Regions from separate parts of the Exiguobacterium sp. MH3 genome, predicted to be linked through region 2. Evidence: a T-box and tRNA genes for the amino acid it is inferred to sense, from the RefSeq annotation. Region 2 holds a T-box; the other regions hold tRNA genes.
What was found. The T-box of region 2 lies ahead of U719_RS11640 (valine--tRNA ligase). A T-box ahead of a tRNA ligase gene usually reads a tRNA of that ligase, here a tRNA-Val.
Positions count from the first base shown of each region.

Region 1: it encodes a tRNA-Val, which carries the amino acid that the T-box ahead of U719_RS11640 (valine--tRNA ligase) is inferred to sense. The anticodon was not compared.
Region 3: it encodes a tRNA-Val, which carries the amino acid that the T-box ahead of U719_RS11640 (valine--tRNA ligase) is inferred to sense. The anticodon was not compared.

Region 1 covers NC_022794.1:520,774-524,058, forward strand. Annotated here, with positions in the region: gene U719_RS02615 (polysaccharide deacetylase family protein) at 1-450, opposite strand, end outside; gene yhfH (protein YhfH) at 780-926, opposite strand; gene U719_RS02620 (nitroreductase family protein) at 1,112-1,738, shown strand; tRNA gene U719_RS02625 (tRNA-Val) at 1,878-1,950, shown strand; gene U719_RS02630 (YdhK family protein) at 1,997-2,551, opposite strand; gene U719_RS02635 (HAMP domain-containing sensor histidine kinase) at 2,705-3,285, shown strand, end outside.
Region 2 covers NC_022794.1:2,195,013-2,198,297, reverse strand. Annotated here, with positions in the region: gene hemB (porphobilinogen synthase) at 1-301, shown strand, start outside; gene hemL (glutamate-1-semialdehyde 2,1-aminomutase) at 298-1,608, shown strand; T-box leader at 1,663-1,892, shown strand; gene U719_RS11640 (valine--tRNA ligase) at 1,943-3,285, shown strand, end outside.
Region 3 covers NC_022794.1:531,571-534,855, reverse strand. Annotated here, with positions in the region: gene U719_RS02685 (metallophosphoesterase) at 1-154, opposite strand, end outside; gene U719_RS02680 (PTS transporter subunit IIC) at 515-1,537, shown strand; tRNA gene U719_RS02675 (tRNA-Val) at 1,635-1,707, opposite strand; gene U719_RS02670 (efflux RND transporter permease subunit) at 1,893-3,285, shown strand, end outside.

The DNA.
Region 1 (3,285 bases), 1.5 Mb from region 2:
ATGAATGGCAGATGCCATTTTTTTCGTGATGCCGGGATCAGAGCCATAAGGTGGTCGTGTCAAATGTGGTGTTAGCTTCGTCAACTCATGGATTTTCTTCTGAACACTTTGCATCTCTGAGACATACTTTCCTTTTTCGTACAATGTATCGTAATCGTGTGTTTCCCCGTGTAATCCGATATAGTGTCCAGCTTTAGCAGTAGCTTTGACTTCTTGCGGAAAAGCTTCTACTTGTGATCCGAGATAAAAGAAAGTAGCACGAGTCTGAAGTTGATCCAATGTTCGAAGTAAGTCCGGTGTTAATGCGGATGGACCATCCTCGAATGTTAAATAAGCGACTTTTTTCGTCACACCATTCCATTTTTCCACGCGTGCTTTTTCCATATTGACGACAGGTACTTCAGTAATGGATTTGCCTGTCGTAATGGATTGTTGTTCAGGAGTAAACACGTATCGGTAAGCGACATATCCCCCAACTCCGAGAAAGACAAGTGTGAGAAGTAAGAAAAACCGAGGTAAAAACTTTCTTTTTTTTGTACGCGGTCGTGGACCGAGTTCGCTAGCGTGGCTTGAGGTAAATGGATCCATCGTTGTCTGTCGCTCCTTTTGTCAAAAATATCATATACAGATAATGTAACATTCTGACTGTTTCTTTTGTAACAAACAGATGACAAAAAGATGACGAAAAATCGATTTTTCTAAAAAATACTGATTTATTTAGAAAGAATTTAAAAGAAATAAAAAAACAACCACTAAGTAAGTGATTGTTTCATGTGTTATTAGTGTTCTGTTACAGCACACTCATCGCATTCCGTTTGATAGGATTCACATTGTTCATCCATCTCTTTTCCGCAATGGGCACACGTCTTGACGGGAAGCTCACGATAGAATGCAGCAGATGCTTCTTGGTAAAGGGGTTGTTCCATGTGTTTTTCCTCCTTCAAAGTAAACGCAATGATCTTTTTTCTTGATTTTATTGTATTAGTACAGAAGTTGAATGTCAACTGTTGTTTTATAACAGTTAATTCATTTGAAGTACTGATAGAGGACAATGAAAAAGAGACATGCTACGATATCTAAGTAATCTGATAATGATAAGGGGGATTTATACATGACACAGACAACACTTGATACAATGCGTGTCTTAACAGAAAGACGTTCCGTTCGTCATTACGACGAAACGTTCAAGCTTTCAAAACAGGAAGTAGAAGAACTATTAGAATGGACGACAGCGGCGCCGAGTGCTTGGAATTTGCAACATTGGCATTTCACGGTCTTTCATTCGGAAGAAGCGAAGCAACAGCTTGCACCGATCGCATACAATCAGCCGGCTATCACTTCGGCTTCAGCAGTCATTGCGATCTTAGGTGATGTTCAAGCTAATCGAAACTACAATCCGGTGTACGGTCCAGCAGTAGAAGCAGGTGGCATGACAGAGGATTTATTTGATTCGATCAAGGCACAGGTAGAAGGTGCTTATCAAAGTGAAGCCTATGGGCGCGATGCGGCAATGTCGAATGCGAGCCTTGCTGCGATGCAATTGATGCTTGCGGCAGAAGCGCGTGGATTATCAACACTCGCAATGGGTGGATTCGATCATCAACGTTTTGCGGAAACGTTCATCACCGAGTCACGGTATGTACCGGTCATGTTGATTGCTGTCGGAAAAGCGGTTGAAGATGCGAAAAAGCGTCCGGCACTACGTTTACCGATTGATCAAGTGTCGACCTTCCTGTAAGTCATTCAAAATGGAGGAAGCGGGGTTCAATTCCTCCATTTTAATTTTTTTATTTTTTTTCAGAAAAAGACTTGTCAGCCTTTTAGTTTCTTGATATATTAATACATGTCCTAGCAAGTACATAACGTACTGCAAACATGATTCTGTAGCTCAGCTGGGAGAGCGCTACCTTGACAGGGTAGAGGTCGCTGGTTCGAGCCCAGTCAGAATCATACCGAAAGCCCGCTTTTCCTTTATAGGAAAAGCGGGCTTTTTTTATTATTTCTTTATCTCATCTTCTGTGACCCATTTATGGTTTTTCACCATCTCTCCACCGTCCGTCGGTTCATAGTTCACCATGTAGACCGTCGTTTCCTTTACTTCATCAATCGTCACTTTTGCTCCATCCATACCCTTCATATGATCCGCTTTGACAGTCGTTTCATCACCAACTTGCAGTGGCTTCGTTGGAACGGGATCGAGTTCTTCCTGAATGACCCATTTATGATTTTTCACCATCTTTCCACCATTGGTCGGTTTGTAACTAATCGCATAGACGACGGTATCATAAGCTCCCGCAATCGTTGCTTTAGCTCCGTTCATTCCATCCATATGATTCGTCGTCAACGTGACGTTGCTTCCTTTCGGATAAGTCGGATCACTGGCTTCCTTTAGACCAGACGGTATCTTTCCATCACTCGAATGCATCATATCTCCATGAGACATGTCGTGTGAGTCGCTATTGCTTCCTTCGTCATTTGAAGCGGATCCGCATGCACCGAGCCAAAGCGTAGAACTAAGAGCCAGTGCGGTTAACGTCAATGATTTTTTCATATTAAAATCCTCCTGAATTCACAATTCACTAGTCTTTATTACTATACCCAGCGTATGTGCAAATCGTGTGCAGATGAGGTGACAGTTTTGTTTGTCAGCGTCGATCGTGTTTTTTTTCGCTATACTAAAGTGAAGAGAAAGGGAGGAAATGTCATGCGTCGTATTTCATACTCGGTCGGAGGAATCGTGCTTGCGGCATTTTTAATTTGTGGCAGTGTGTTGTTTGGGACGTTGTATTATCAGTTATCTCAAACACGAACGCAGGAAGTAGTGGACGGTTTACTGAACCGAGGAAATACCCATCGTGATGTCCTTGTCGATTCCTATGACCAAACGACAATGCGCCATGTCAGCATGATGGAAGCAGATTCATCGTTTACTGTGGTGATCACTGATGCAGATGGAAAACAACTCGAAGCGTCACGACCTTTGTCGAATGAGATGAAAAGTGTGCTAGAGCATACGGATTTCGATTACCGTCAACAAGGAAAAATCGTGACGATGCGTGACTTTTTAATGACGGACAGTCCCATTACCATCGACGGGAAACATCGGGGGCATGTCTTCATGTTCGCTTCTAAAGCAATCGTAGATCACGTACTTGATCCGTTGAAACAGCAGTTTTTCCAAGTGGGTCTGCTCGCACTATTATTAGCAGGTGCGGCAAGTATTTGGACGACCCGACTCATCTCTCGTCCGTTGATTCAGATGGAAAAAGCGACGGCACGCCTATT
Region 2 (3,285 bases):
TCGCGAAGCGTTCCGCGAAGCAACAGCGGACGTTGATCAAGGAGCTGACTTCATGATCGTCAAACCTGCGCTTGCGTTCATGGATATCATTCGTGATGTGCGCGAGCGAATCGATTTACCGATCGTCGCGTATAACGTATCGGGTGAGTATGCGATGGTCAAAGCCGCAGCCTTGAACGGCTGGATCGACGAAGAACGAATCGTCCTTGAGACGATGCTTGGCTTTAAACGAGCAGGCGCTGATTTAATCATCACCTATTTCGCAAAAGACATTTGTCGTTACCTGGAGGGGTCGAAATGAGCTTAATTAACCAGAACTCAAAATCAAAAGAAGCATTCGAGCGGGCACTCCCGCTCATGCCGGGTGGTGTCAACAGCCCGGTCCGTGCTTATAAATCAGTCGGGATGACACCGATTTTCGCAGATCATGCAAAAGGATCGAAGCTCTATGACATCGACGGAAAAGAGTATATCGATTACGTCTTGTCATGGGGACCGATGATTCTCGGTCATGCCGATCCAATCGTCACGTCAGCGATCCAAGAACAAGCAACACGTGGCTGGAGCTACGGGACACCAACGGAAATCGAATCAGCGATGGCGGAAGTCGTCATCAGTCGGGTGCCGTCGGTCGAAGTCGTCCGGATGGTCAACTCAGGGACAGAAGCGACGATGGCAGCGCTTCGTCTTGCACGCGGCTACACAGGTCGGACGAAAATCCTCAAGTTCGAAGGCTGTTACCATGGTCACGGTGACTCGCTCTTGATCAAAGCAGGTTCAGGTGTCGCGACACTCGGATTACCAGATTCACCAGGCGTTCCGGCGCAAATCGCGAGCATGACGCTGACAGTTCCGTACAACGACTTGGACGCTGTCCGAATCGCGTTTGAAAAACACGGCGACGATATCGCCGGTGTCATCGTCGAACCGGCTGCTGGGAACATGGGCTTCGTGCCACCAGAACCGGGATTCCTCGAAGGCTTACGGGAAATCACGTCGGAAAACGGTGCCTTATTGATCTTTGACGAAGTCATGACTGGTTTCCGTGTCGGATTCCACTGTGCCCAAGGACATTTCGGTGTCACACCGGACATCACGTGTCTCGGTAAAGTCATCGGCGGCGGAATGCCAGTTGGTGCTTACGGCGGACGTCGCGACATCATGGAACAGATTGCACCACAAGGTCCAATCTATCAAGCGGGTACGTTATCCGGGAACCCACTCGCGATGGCAGCTGGTCTAGCGACACTGACACAATTGAAACCAGAACACTATGAAGAGTTCGACCGGAAAGCAAGCCGTCTGTCAGAAGGCTACCTGAACGCTGCAGCGAAATACAACATTCCGCTGACGACGAACCGCGCAGGTGCGATGTTCGGTGTCTTCTTTACGGATGAACGCGTCACGAACTTCGAAAAAGCGAAAACATCGAACCTTGAGATGTTCCGTTCGTATTATCAAAAGATGGCGGCGCGTGGTGTCTTCTTACCACCGTCACAATTCGAAGGTCTCTTCCTGTCGATCGCTCATACGGACGAAGACATCGAACGGACGATTGAAGCCGTCGAATTGACGTTCCAAGAACTCCAAGTTGAATTTGGTCGTTAAGCAGTTCTTGACGATTGCTTGAAGTCTCGGCTAAAATGAGTAAAGAAGAAAATGGCAACAGCGATGACGGGAAGAGTAGTCCTGTATTCGTACCGGCGTAGAGAACACATCCTTGGCTGAAAGATGTGACGGGCGAACAGGAGGAAGGTCACCCCACGAGCTGGTATCGTGAGTCTTACGAGCGATATCCGTCCTCCACACGTTACGTGGCTCGAGGGCATCCGATTTTGGATGAACTAAGGTGGTACCGCGGAAAAAAGCAACGGCTTTCTTTCGTCCTTAGCATAGGACGAGAGAAGCCGTTTTTATTATGGACAAAAAGGGAGCGATCAGGATGCAGGAATTATCAATGCCAACGAAGTATGATCCGCAGGCAACGGAAGAAAAATGGTACGACTTTTGGGAGAAAGGTGACTATTTCAAAGCCGATCAGGATCCAGAAAAAGAGCCGTACACGATCGTCATTCCACCACCGAACGTCACAGGTAAATTGCACCTTGGTCACGCGTGGGACACAACGTTACAAGACATGCTGACACGGATGAAGCGGATGCAAGGATTCGACGTTCTTTACCTACCAGGAATGGACCATGCCGGTATCGCGACGCAAGCAAAAGTCGAACAAAAACTGCGGGCAGAAGGACAATCACGTCTTGAAATGGGGCGCGAGAAATTCCTCGAGCAATCATGGGCATGGAAAGAAGAGTACGCGTCAACGATCCGTGCACAATGGGCAAAACTCGGTCTTGGACTCGACTATTCACGGGAGCGCTTCACGCTTGACGAAGGATTGTCAGAAGCGGTTCAAGAAGTCTTCGTGAAACTTTACGAAAAAGGCTTAATCTACCGCGGCGAATACATCGTTAACTGGGACCCAGCGACGAAAACAGCGATCTCGGATATCGAAGTCATCTACAAGGATATCGAAGGTGCGTTCTATCACTTCAGCTATCCACTAACGGACGGTTCAGGTCACGTTGAACTAGCGACGACACGTCCTGAGACGATGCTCGGTGATACAGCGATCGCCGTGAACCCGAAGGATGAGCGTTATGCTCACCTCGTCGGAAAAACAATCACGTTACCAATCGTTGGTCGCGAGATTCCGATTGTTGCCGATGACTATGTCGACATGGAGTTCGGTACAGGTGTCGTTAAGATCACACCAGCGCACGACCCGAACGACTTCGAAGTCGGTAACCGTCACGAGTTACCTCGTGTCCTCGTCATGAATGAAGATGGAACGATGAACGAGAACGCAGGGAAATACGAAGGCATGGATCGTTTCGAATGCCGGAAACAAATCGTTGAAGATTTAAAAGCAGAAGGTGTTCTAATCAAAATCGAACCACACTTGCACTCTGTCGGTCACTCGGAGCGTTCAGACGCGATCGTTGAGCCGTATCTCTCACTCCAATGGTTCGTTAAAATGGAACCACTCGCGCAAAAAGCACTTGAGGAGCAACAAGGACCAGACAAGGTCAACTTCGTTCCACAACGCTTTGAGAACACGTATGTGCGCTGGATGGAAAACATCCGTGACTGGTGTGTCAGCCGTCAACTCTGGTGGGGACACCGGATTCCGGCTTGGTACCATAAAGAAACAGGCGAAGTATACGTTGGCAAGGAAGCACCAGCCGATATCGAGAACTGGGAGCAAGACAACGATGTTCTCGA
Region 3 (3,285 bases), 1.5 Mb from region 2:
ATAGATCAATGACTTCATTATGCTCTGGTCCAATGCCGACAAGATCACCGAGACAATAGACGGCATCGATCTCTGGTTGTTGATCAAGATAGGACAATACTGCACGTAATGCTGATGCATTACCATGAATATCTGTAAAAAGCATCACTTTCATGTAAACGCCTCCATTGTTGGTACATTAGGATTTCCCGATGATACCGTGAATTCCTGTCAGATTTCAGGAAAAAATAAATTGTCAGAAAATATTGATTATTAATCAAGAGCATGTTAGGCTTAGAAAAATTCACAGAGAGGGGCACGATCGAATGATTCCGACGCAACAGCCATTTAACCAAGTCGGCCGACTGATTATTCTATGCATGAGGGACTGAAAACTTTTCCGATGATGAAACGGAAATGATTTTTGGGCCCTTCTTTCGATGCATCGAATGAGGCGCCCGCACAGAATGAGTGGCGCCTATCCCAAAAACGGATAGGCTTTTTTCATGGCAAAAAATAGAGATAGATAGAGAGGATGACAACGTTGAAAGAATATGCGATGGATCGAATGGTAAAAGTATCAGCTGGAATGGCAAATGCCGTTCTTGTAACACTCGGTGTCGGACTCCTGATTGAGACGCTCGGAAATCTTCTACATATCCAAATGCTACTGACGATTGGTGGTGTCGCAAAAGTACTACTCGCCCCTGCGCTTGGTGCCGGTATTGCCTTTCAGCTCGGAGGAAACACACTTGTCCTGTTCAGCGCGATGATCGCAGCGACGATTGGTGGTGCCGCTCTTCAATCGACTGCTTCTGGACTCGTTCTTGTACCCGGTCAGCCAATCAGTGCGTTACTCGCAGCTGCTGTCGCTGTATACGTCGGAAAACGCATGACTGGAAAAACGAAATTTGACATGATGGTGATCCCGATGAGTGCTGTCCTTGCTGGCGGCGTGACTGGAATCGGTGCTGCTGCCGTCACGACACCACTCCTTACAAAATTCAGTGCCATGATCACAGCATCCGTTGAATCATCTCCAATCGCAACTTCTCTTGTCATCGCACTCATCTTTAGTGTCTTATTGATGTCTCCTGCTTCGTCCGCTGCACTCGCTATCGCTTTGCAACTTGATCCTGTAGCAAGTGCCGCTGCACTGATTGGCTGTTCCGCTCAATTCGTCGGCTTCACGTTGATGGCATACCGTCAGACGGATCCAGGTGGTTTGATTGCTTCATTCTTTGTAACACCTAAAGTACAATTCCCGAATATCGTTAAAAATCCACGTCTTGTCGTTGCACCGTTTCTCGCAGCGATGATTTCAGCTCCTGTCGCGACGCTTCTTCTCTCTTTGAAAGTACCGTACGAACTCGCAGGACTTGGATTAAATTCGATGATTGCCCCACTCAATATTTTCGTCAACCAAGGTCCTCAGGCGTTCCTCGTCTTCTTCTTGACTGGTGTCGTTCTACCTGGCGTCTTGACGCTCGTCTTCTATCGATTGACGACCGTCGCAGGGTGGACGAAGCGTGGCGATCTTCACCTCGAAATTCAATAAAACAATTTACCTCCCTTCCAACTATTCCTGATTGATTTCGGGAATAGTTTTTTTAACGCAAAAAAAATCGTCCCTTCGAAAAGGAACGATTTCGGTATGATTCTGACTGGGCTCGAACCAGCGACCTCTACCCTGTCAAGGTAGCGCTCTCCCAGCTGAGCTACAGAATCATGCTGTGTTGTTACTGGGTATGTTTTTATTATAGCAGCATATCGAAAAGTGTAAAGCCTTTTTCATAAAAAAATTATCTTTTTTCAAAAAGATCTTTTTAAATAAAAACAGTTTTAAAGTTGCGGGTTCTATGAGTGTCCTCTACTATGTAAATAAGCACATATAAAAAGAAAGGAGCGTTCATATGAACTTTTTAACCCGATTTAGTTTGAAGAACTCGGTTGCTGTCTTCATCATTGCAATCCTATTGATTTTAGGAGGCGTGTATTCCTTCTCACAATTAAAAGTCGACCAGTTCCCGGAAATCGAGTTTCCTCAGATTTCAATCGAAGCGGTTTACCCTGGTGCATCACCTGACGATGTCGATAAACAAGTCGTCTCAAAGCTTGAAACTTCTCTAAAAGGAATTGAAGGGGCTACCAAGCTAACAAGTTCTTCTTACGAAAGTATCGGTATCTTAAACATCGAATTCCCGTTCGATACTGATATGGATAAGGTCGAACAACAAATCGATGCTGCCATCCAAGATGCGAATCTACCGGAGGAAGCAACGACGAAATTGAATCGTTTGTCATTTGGTTCATTCCCAATCTATAACATCTCTTTCTTTAGTAAGGATGGTAAAGACATCGAAAAAATCCTAAAGGAAGATATCGAACCTGAACTTAATAAGATTCCAGGAATCAACAGCGTTTCGGTTGGTGGCTATAAGGATGATCTCGTTCAAATCACCGTCGATAAGGAGAAAGCGACGGAAGCGGGTCTCTCGCTCTCGAGCATCAAGGAACAAATCAATGGAAAGTATGTCTCGTTCCCATCTGGTCAGCTATCAGAAAACGATTCGAAAATTCCGATTCGCGTTGAGGAAAAACTAGAAAATCTAGATAAACTCAAAAATCTACAATTGACACCTGCTGCAGGTGCGACTAGTTCATCAAGTAACGGTCAAACAGGTGGTTCATCTGCTGGCGGTCCACCACAAGGTGCAACGCAAAGTCCACCAAGTACAACAGGTGGAGCAGCTGCAGATCAGGCGTCTGAACCTGCAGAACCGATTCGCCTAGAGGATATCGCAAAAATCGAAGCCGTCTCACAACAAAGTGAAAAAACGCGTTACGATTTAAAAGATTCCTTATCGATGGCAATCACGAAAAAACAAGATGCCAATACAGTCGAAATCGCAGATGAAGTCACGAAGATTCTCAATAAATATGACGACCAAGTCGACTATACGATTGGGATTGATTCAGCGAAGGATATCGAGGAGTCCGTTGCGACACTCGTCAAAGAAGGATTACTTGGTGCCCTCTTCGCATCACTCGCTGTTCTGTTATTCTTGCGGAATATCCGCGCGACGATCATCGCCATCGTCTCGATTCCATTATCATTACTCATCGCCGCTATCTTCTTGAACTGGCAAGATATCTCCCTGAACATCATGACACTTGGTGGGATGGCTGTTGCAGTCGGTCGTGTTGTCGATGATAGTATCGTTGTCATCGAGAACATCTTCCGGCGCGTCCGAAAATCCGAATCCGGTATGACGGATGAGATCATCGAACAATCGACAAAAGAGA